4 regions of the Tardiphaga sp. 709 genome follow, and region 2 is predicted to be linked to each of the others. Evidence: predicted binding sites of a transcription regulator. Region 2 holds the regulator's gene; each other region holds the start of a gene.
The links. Region 2 encodes LexA, which represses DNA repair genes until DNA is damaged. Its sites were predicted from a motif close to TGTTCNNNNTGTGTTCNG; they were not measured.
Positions count from the first base shown of each region.

Region 1: a site for LexA is predicted at 1,248-1,265, ahead of RSO67_RS28000 (putative DNA modification/repair radical SAM protein). Genes of this name have one in related genera too.
Region 3: a site for LexA is predicted at 732-749, ahead of radA (DNA repair protein RadA). Genes of this name have one in related genera too.
Region 4: a site for LexA is predicted at 1,232-1,249, ahead of RSO67_RS22310 (PA0069 family radical SAM protein). Genes of this name have one in related genera too.

Region 1 covers NZ_CP135529.1:5,850,538-5,852,739, forward strand. Annotated here, with positions in the region: gene RSO67_RS28000 (putative DNA modification/repair radical SAM protein) at 1-1,168, opposite strand, end outside; gene RSO67_RS28005 (DNA repair protein) at 1,328-2,119, shown strand; gene RSO67_RS28010 (DNA polymerase Y family protein) at 2,013-2,202, shown strand, end outside.
Region 2 covers NZ_CP135529.1:75,670-77,871, reverse strand. Annotated here, with positions in the region: gene RSO67_RS00385 (GNAT family N-acetyltransferase) at 1-283, shown strand, start outside; gene lexA (transcriptional repressor LexA) at 586-1,308, shown strand; gene RSO67_RS00375 (ComEC/Rec2 family competence protein) at 1,327-2,202, opposite strand, start outside.
Region 3 covers NZ_CP135529.1:808,678-810,879, forward strand. Annotated here, with positions in the region: gene RSO67_RS04250 (hypothetical protein) at 35-301, opposite strand; gene radA (DNA repair protein RadA) at 775-2,202, shown strand, end outside.
Region 4 covers NZ_CP135529.1:4,596,097-4,598,298, reverse strand. Annotated here, with positions in the region: gene RSO67_RS22310 (PA0069 family radical SAM protein) at 47-1,210, opposite strand; gene RSO67_RS22305 (glycosyl transferase) at 1,415-1,984, shown strand; partial or broken gene RSO67_RS22300 (GNAT family N-acetyltransferase) at 1,981-2,202, shown strand, end outside.

The DNA.
Region 1 (2,202 bases), 480 kb from region 2:
CGGCGGGGCGATGATCCGGAAGAACGATGAAAGGCAGTGCCTTGTTCCGCGGGATATGCAGCCGGGCGAGATCACCGACGCGGATCGACGAGATGCGGCGCGTTTCGATGATCCGCTGCACAGCCTTGGCGCCGAAACCGGGCACGCGCAAAAGGTCTTCGCGGCTGGCGCGGTTGACGTCGAGCGGGAAGCGCTCGCGGTGTCGCAGCGCCCAGGCGAGTTTCGGGTCCATGTCCAGCGACAGCATGCCGTGGCTGTCATCGACGATCTCGTCGGCGTCGAAGCCGTAGAAGCGCATCAGCCAGTCGGCCTGATACAGCCGATGCTCGCGGATCAGCGGCGGGGCTCGCAGCGGCAGCGAACGACTGGCATCGGGGATCGGGCTGAAGGCGGAGTAATAGACGCGCTTGAGATTGTAGGACCCGTAGAGATTGGCCGAGGTCCGGATGATGGTTGAATCATTGGCGCTGTCGGCGCCGACGATCATCTGCGTGCTTTGCCCCGCGGGCGCAAAACGCGGCCCGACCTTGCCGCGCGGCGTCGGCTTGCGACCCTCGCGGGCTTCATCGAGCTTCAACCGCAATCGACCCATGGTGCGACGAATGGCGCGGACGTCTTTCTCCGGCGCCAGCTTCGCCAAACTGTCCTCCTCGGGCACCTCGATATTGATGGAGAGGCGGTCGGCATATTTGCCGGCCTCGGTGATCAGTACATCGTCGGCTTCCGGAATAGTCTTGAGATGGATATAGCCGCGGAAATGATGCTCCTCGCGCAGTTTTCGCGCGACGGCGACAACCTGTTCCATCGTGTAATCGGCGCTGCGGATGATGCCCGACGAGAGAAACAGTCCCTCGATGTAATTGCGCCGGTAGAAATCCAGCGTCAGCTGCACCACTTCGTCGACGGTGAAGCGGGCGCGCGTCACATTGCTGGAGGCCCGGTTGACGCAATAAAGGCAATCGTAATTGCAGGCATTGGTGAGCAGGATCTTCAGCAGCGAGATGCAGCGGCCGTCCGGCGCATAGGAATGACAGATCCCCATGCCTGCATCGGTCGAGCCAATGCCTTTGCCGTCGCGGGAGTCCCGTTTCTCGGTACCGCTGGACGCACAGGACGCGTCGTATTTCGCGGCATCTGCCAGGATCTCCAGCTTGCGCTTCACGTCCATGTTCAAAAATCCCTTTGATTTCAAATGCTAAAAAAGCGGCTGATGATCCCGATTGACTCGGCTTGCCATCTTAGCTTTATAGAACATATCATGAACAAATGGGCCGGCAATGGGTTCACTAAAAACCCGCCACGGCAAAACAATTTCGAGGAGCGGCGCATGACCGGCGCACGCATGGCCACGCTCGCGCAATTGCGCGGCAGCATCGAACGCATCGAGACCCACAGCGATACCTATGCGCCGGATCGCGTGTCGCTCGGTCATGCCGAGGCGGACGCGGCGCTGCAAGGCGGGCTCGCACGTGGCACCATGCATGAGGTGTTCGCCGAAGGCCGTCACAGCGCGGCGGCCACGGGCTTTGTCGCCGGCCTTGCGCATCGTGTCTCGGCAAAGCGGCCGCTGCTGTGGATCCGGCAGGATTTCTCCGAACGCGAATGCGGCGCGCTGGCCATGAGCGGCTGGCGGGAACTCGGTCTCGATCCGCGCTTGCTGGTCACTGTGCGCGCGCCCGATGTGGAGACGGCATTGCGGACCACGGCTGATGCGCTGGCCTGCGATGCGCTGGGCAGCGTCGTGCTGGAGACTTGGGGCGACAGCAAGCAGTTCGACTTGGTCGGCAGCCGCAAGCTCACGCTGGCAGCGCGCGGCTCTGGCGTCACGTGCCTGTTGCTGCGGACTGCAGGCGTTCCGGCCTCGAGTACGGCAGAGACGCGCTGGATCATCCGCTCCGCGCATTCGCCGCCATTCAAGCCCTGGCAATCATGGGGCGCGCCCATGCTCGACGTACAACTGGTTCGAAATCGTCATGGCTCGAACGGGCAATGGATCATGGAATGGAAGTGTGATGAGTGCGTTTTCCGTGACACATCGGCGCATCCTCAGCCTGTGGCTGCCGCGCCTGCCAACCGACCGCATCAAACGTCAGCTCGCGCGCAACGGCGCGCCAGCTAATCTGCAAGCAAGTATTGTCGTCGCCAAGCAAAGCAATGCGCTGCAGATTTCCGCGCTGGACGATGCCGCGGCTAAGCTCGGCC
Region 2 (2,202 bases):
TATCCACCACGGACATGTCGGCCGCGGTATCGGCCGCCTGTTGATGCGCGAACTCATCGACGTCTGCGCGGCGGCCGGCTTCCGGCAGATCATCGGCTATATCGATGCCGACAACACGGCCTCGCTCGGCTTGCATGAAAGCTTCGGCTTTGCCCGCGTGGGCTTGCTGCCCGGCGTCGCCTATCGTTCCGGCCGCTGGGCCGACACGATCATGGTTCAGCGCTCGCTGGCCACCGGCTCCACGACACCTCCGCCGCCCATTGGGCGCATGACGTCCACCTAGCTCAAGCGACCGCGGAAGCATTTTCCATGTCCGTCGAGGACCGACGACTGGTGAGGAACAGCCTCCTCAAACCTCGCTCAACGTGCGTTCTGTTGACGGCAAATTAAGCATTGCAGAACACATATGGAACATATAGTGTTCGTTCATGATTTGTTTCGAGATTCTGTGGCTTTGAGTAGTTTGAGAGTGCCCGAACTCGCGCAACCGATCTTCGAACGATCGTCTCTGGATTGAGGCTCACTGTTCGAAGGCCCTTTGAAACGCACGCGGCGGCCGACACCGTCAACTGAGGATGGCTTCAGATGCTCACGCGCAAACAATACGAACTCCTGCGATTCATCGATCAACGGTTGAAGGAAGCCGGCGTCCCGCCCTCCTTCGACGAGATGAAGGATGCGCTCGACCTGCGCTCGAAGTCCGGCATCCATCGTCTGATCACAGCACTGGAAGAACGCGGCTTCATACGCCGTCTACCCAATCGCGCCCGTGCCATCGAAGTCATCAAGCTGCCAGAGCTCGGCGCGCCGGTCACCGGCGGCACCGGACGCCGCGGCTTTACGCCCAGCGTCATCGAAGGCACGCTCGGCAAGGTGCGTTCGGCCGCCAGCATCGCTAGCCACAGCGGCGATGATGACAACGGCCGCACGGTTGCTATCCCGGTCATGGGCCGCATCGCGGCCGGTACGCCGATCGAGGCGCTGCAGACCCGCAGCCACACGATCAGCATGCCCGCCGACATGCTCGGCTCCGGCGAACATTATGCGCTCGAAGTGCGCGGCGATTCCATGCAGGACGCCGGCATTCTCGATGGCGATACCGTGCTGATCCAGCGCAACGAGAGCGCCGACACCGGCGACATCGTGGTGGCCCTGATCGACGACGAGGAAGCCACCCTGAAGCGCTTCCGCCGCCGCGGCGCGTCAATCGCGCTGGAGCCCGCCAACGACGCCTACGAGGTCCGCATCCTGCCGCCCAACCGGGTGCGCATTCAGGGCAAGCTGATCGGCCTGTATCGCCGCTACTGAGGCTATCGCCTCGGCGGACTACTGATCTTCGGGTTGAAGATCGGTTTCCGCCGGCGTCGCATCCGCCGGCCGATTTTGCGGTGGACGACCGCTCTGGATCAGATCGTGCTGGGGCTCATCGGGAATGGCGCGCGACCACGGACGGTCCTGGCCGCGTGGCCGTACAGAGTCGATGGCAAAGCCGTTTGCTGTTCGCTGCAGGCTTACCGCACCATTTCGTTGCAGGCGATCCTGATCGATCACCAGCGCCCTGCAATCTCTCGGCGATTGTCGCGCCGTGACGATGAGCGCCGCTTTCTCGCAATCATCTGTGAAGGCATCCGGCTGTAGAACCAGCGCCACCAAAGCGCCATCGGCCAGCGCCGTGATGCACCCGTCGCGGTCGCAGGACACACCGTGGCTGAGGGAGGCATCCGTTGGCAGCCGGGCGTCGGCATCACCGGCAAGCCACTCCTTCGCGAGAAACGCATCCTTGGCGCTGCGCATCATATGCAGGCGCCCGTCCCTGCCCCGTACCGCAACGCTGCGACCGTCACCCGAGATCAGCATATCGGGCTGCTTGACCAGCAACGCCCAGACAATCGAGAGCGCGAGCACGCCAACTCCCGCAAAGCGCAACGGCGTGCGCAGCAATCCGAGCACGATGATGCCGATACTGGCTGATATCAGCGGTCCGATGCCAAAGGCCGGCATCCGGCCGATGGCGCCGGGCAAGGCTGCCACCCATTGCGTGACCACAATCATCCACTGGATGCCGACATCCATCAGCCGCCAGAACACACCGTCAAAGCCGAACGGCATGGCCACCAGACCGAGAATGCCCGCCGGCATCACCAGCGCCGAGACCACCGGCATCGCCAGGAGATTGGCGACAACGCCATAAGGCGTGACGCG
Region 3 (2,202 bases), 730 kb from region 2:
CGCGACGTGAGATCAATCGGCCTCTGCAGCCAACCTAATAGCCGTCGCGAGGCAGCCCGAAGAGGTGCTCGAACACACTCGGTTGGCGAACCACCCATTGGCCCGGTTCGCCCGTTCTCAAATCCCGCACATAACGCGGCGGCGCTTCCACATAGTAAAGCGGCGGCGGCGCGCGAATGCCGGTATCCATTGTGATGGGATAGCGCGCCGTGCCGGCGCGATAGCGCGCATCGCGGTAGTCAGAGGCAAGTACCGGCGTCGCCAGCGTCGCCGCACCCAGCACGATCATCAAAATACGCACGGCACACCTCACGCTGACGTCACTGCGGTGAGGCTATCGAGCGGAGGTTAATGAAGGATTCGTCGCATGGCAGTTCCACGCGAGCTCCTGCGCGGAATGAATTAGACTCGTGAAGCGCTGGACTGCGGCTCAGCTGGTTGGTCGAGCAGCCTCGATTCCTTACCAGTGCTTGCATCTGGATTCTGCTCTCGGCGCGTCTACCGAGCGTAAGCAATCGCCAAGCTGAAGAAGGACCGTTGCAGAGGCTGCACCTCCGGCATCGCCGCGGCAAAGGCGATCCAGGCCGACATTGCCGACCAGCTCTCGCGCGTCGGAATTTTTGGCAACCGAATAGACCTTGCCCATGTGCCGGTCGATGCGTCCCCCCGGCGAGGCTGGCGACCCCTTCGAGAAGAAACTTGCAAATGCCCCGTTCAACCGCGTAGACCAAGAGAACAAACCAAAAACAACCACAGCCGCGATTCCTTCCGCCAATGGCCAAGAACCTCCTCTCCTTCGTCTGCCAGAATTGCGGCGCCGCCTATAACAAGTGGCAGGGCAAGTGCGACGCCTGCGGCGAGTGGAATGCGCTGGCCGAGGAGGACACCACCGGCGTCACCACGATTCCGGTCAGCGCGCGCTCCAAGCGCAAGGGGCGCACCTTCAATCTCGAAAGCCTGACTGGCCAGAGCAACGATGCGCCGCGCATAGCCTCGGGGATGGGCGAGCTCGACCGCGTCACCGGCGGCGGTTTCGTGCGCGGCTCGGTGCTCTTGATCGGCGGCGATCCCGGCATCGGTAAATCGACCTTGCTGACCCAGGCCACCAGCCTGATGGCGCGCGCCGGCCATCGCGTCGTCTATATCTCCGGCGAAGAAGCCGTGGCGCAAGTGCGGCTGCGCGCGTCGCGTTTGGGCCTCGCGGACGCCTCGGTACAGCTCGCGTCCGAAACCTCGGTCGAAGATATCGTCGCCACGCTGTCCGAAGGCACGGTACCGCGGCTGATCGTGATCGACTCGATCCAAACCATGTGGACCGACACGGTGGAATCCGCGCCCGGCACCGTCACCCAGGTCCGCGCCTCGGCGCAGGCGCTCATTCGCTTCGCCAAGAAATCCGGGGCCACTATCATCCTGGTCGGCCATGTCACCAAGGACGGCCAGATCGCCGGGCCTCGTGTCGTCGAGCACATGGTCGATGCCGTGATGTCGTTCGAGGGCGAAGGCTCGCAGCAGTTCCGCATCCTGCGCGCGGTGAAGAACCGCTTCGGCCCGACCGACGAGATCGGCGTGTTCGAGATGACGGGGCTCGGCCTGCGCGAGGTCTCCAACCCCTCCGAGCTGTTCCTGTCCGATCGCGATCTCGGCTCGCCGGGCACCGCCGTCTTCGCCGGCATGGAGGGCACCCGTCCGGTGCTGGTGGAACTGCAGGCTCTGGTTGCGCCGACGACTTTGGGCACGCCGCGCCGCGCCGTGGTGGGTTGGGATTCCTCCCGGCTGTCCATGGTGCTGGCCGTGCTGGAGGCCCATTGCGGGGTCAAGCTGTCGGGCTACGACGTCTATTTCAACGTCGCCGGCGGATTGCGCATCAACGAGCCCGCCGCCGACATGGCCGCGGCCGCAGCACTGGTGTCGTCGCTGTGCAACGCCCCGCTGCCCACCGACGCGGTCTATTTCGGCGAAATCTCGCTGTCCGGCGCGGTGCGCCCGGTGGCGCAGACATCGGCGCGGCTGAAAGAGGCGGCAAAACTCGGCTTCGGCCGCGCAGTGCTGCCGGAATCGGCGCGCGGCGATCCCGGCGGCGATGCCGGACTGTCCCTCAATACCATCGGCGGCCTGACCTCGCTGGTCGCCGATATCGCTGCCCGCGGCGTCAAACCCACGCGCGACAACAGCAAAAGCACAGATGCCGAGAAAAATACC
Region 4 (2,202 bases), 1.7 Mb from region 2:
GACCCTTCCTCCGAGGCGACTCCCCAGTTTGCGAGACCGTAAGGAGTTAGAACAGATTCAATTGCTTACCAGCACCGGCAGGCTTCTCGAAATGATCGAGGGTGAGCTTCGAACGACGTTTGTTGAGACCGAGCTTGCCGCAGGCGATTTCGAAGCGCCGCCCGATCATCCAGGCCATCGGCCCGGTCCCCTTCATGCGCGTGCCCCATTGCGAGTCGTAATCGCGGCCACCGCGCATTTCGCGGATCAGCGTGAAGACGTGGCGATAGCGGTCCGGATAATTCGCGATCAGCCATTCGCGAAACAGATCGCGCACTTCCATCGGCAGCCGCAGCAAAACGTAACTGGCTTCCTTGACGCCGGCATGCGCGGCGGCATCGAGAATGCGCTCGATCTCGCTGTCGTTCAGCGCGGGGATCACCGGCGCCACCATCACCGTGGTCGGAATGCCAGCCTCGGATAGCTGCCGCAAAGCTTCCAGCCGCTTCGACGGCGTCGAAGCGCGCGGCTCCATGGTGCGCGCGAGCTTAGGATCGAGCGACGTCACCGACAGCGCCACTTTGACCAGATTGCGCTTCGCCATCCGCGCCAGGATATCGATGTCGCGCGTCACCAAGGCAGACTTCGTCACGATGCCGACGGGATGACCAGTCTTCTCCAGCACTTCGAGAATGCCACGCATCACCTGACGCTCGCGCTCGATCGGCTGATACGGATCGGTATTGGTACCGATCGCGATCATCTTCGGCTCGTATTCGGCGGCGGCCAGCTCCTTCTCGAGCAGCGCCGGCGCATCGGGCTTCACGAACAGTTTGGATTCGAAATCGAGCCCGGGCGAGAGACCGAGATAGGCGTGGGTCGGCCGCGCGAAACAATAGACGCAGCCATGCTCGCAGCCACGATAGGGATTGATCGAACGGTCGAAGCCGATATCCGGCGACTCGTTGCGCGTGATGACCTTGCGCGCGGTGTCCGTCGCAACGGTCGTCTTGAACGGCGGCAATTCATCGAGGCTCTGCCAGCCGTCATCAAATGCGACCCGGGCCTCGGCCTCGTAGCGCCCGCTGTCGTTGGACTGGGCACCGCGGCCGCGCCGCCGCTGCTTGTCGATCGCCACCGCGATCTCGGGAAAAGGGGAAAGCGCACCCGCCGGCTTATCGGAGGGCGCCGGGACCGGCGGGTGCTTGAGGGCAGCGATCTGGCGACTCATGAAGCCACGATAGCGCACAAATGGAACAAAGCAAGAACATAAATAGGGTGGCACACGGCCGGGGCACTGTGCATTCTCCCGCCGCCTTGCAGGGGCGGCCGAAAGTCGAACCGCCCCGAAATTGCAGCAGCCGCCGGTGCCGCATAGACTATGACGAAACGATAACGCGGCCACCCCGTTGTTGAGAGGTATTATCCGACACCCATGCTGAGCGTGATCATCCCCACCGAAGGCGTCGAACAGCCCGCTGTTGCCACACTGGCAGCGCTGGTGCCGGGCGCTGCTGCCGGAGTGATCCGCGAAGTGCTGCTGGTCGATCGCGCCGGCACAGACGTCATCGAACGCGTCGCGGATGTCGCCGGCTGCGGCTTCCTGACCTCGCAAGGATCGCGCGCCGCGGCGATGGCCGCCGGCGCCAAGCAGGCGCGTTCGCCCTGGCTGATGTTTCTGCATGCCGGTGCCGTGCTCGATGCCGGCTGGATCGAGGAGACCCAGCAATTCATCCAGCGCGTCTCGACCAGCGAGCGCCCCCGCGCGGGCATTTTCCGCTATGCGCGCTCGCCCTATGACGAGACCAATTTTCGCGATGGTCTGAAGCACCTGGTCCGGATGATCACAGGCCCCAAGGCCGATCAGGGCCTGCTGATCGCCCGCGAACACTATGATCGTCTCGGCGGCTACGCACCCGATGCCCGGCGTTCCGAAGCGCGGCTGCTGCGCCAGCTCGGCCGCTCCTCACGCACATTGCTACGCAGCCGGATCATCGTCGCCTGATCATGGCCGTCCAAGCCCCCGATGCCGTTCAGCCTGCAGTGCTACGCGATCTCCAGCCTGGCGATATCGACTGGGTCATCCGCAGTCACGGCGAACTCTATGCGAGTGAATACGGGTTCGATGCATCCTTCAAGGCGCTGGTAGCCGACATCGCCGCAGAATTCGTCGCAACATGCGATGCCACGCGCGAACGCTGCTGGATCGCCGAGATGGATGGC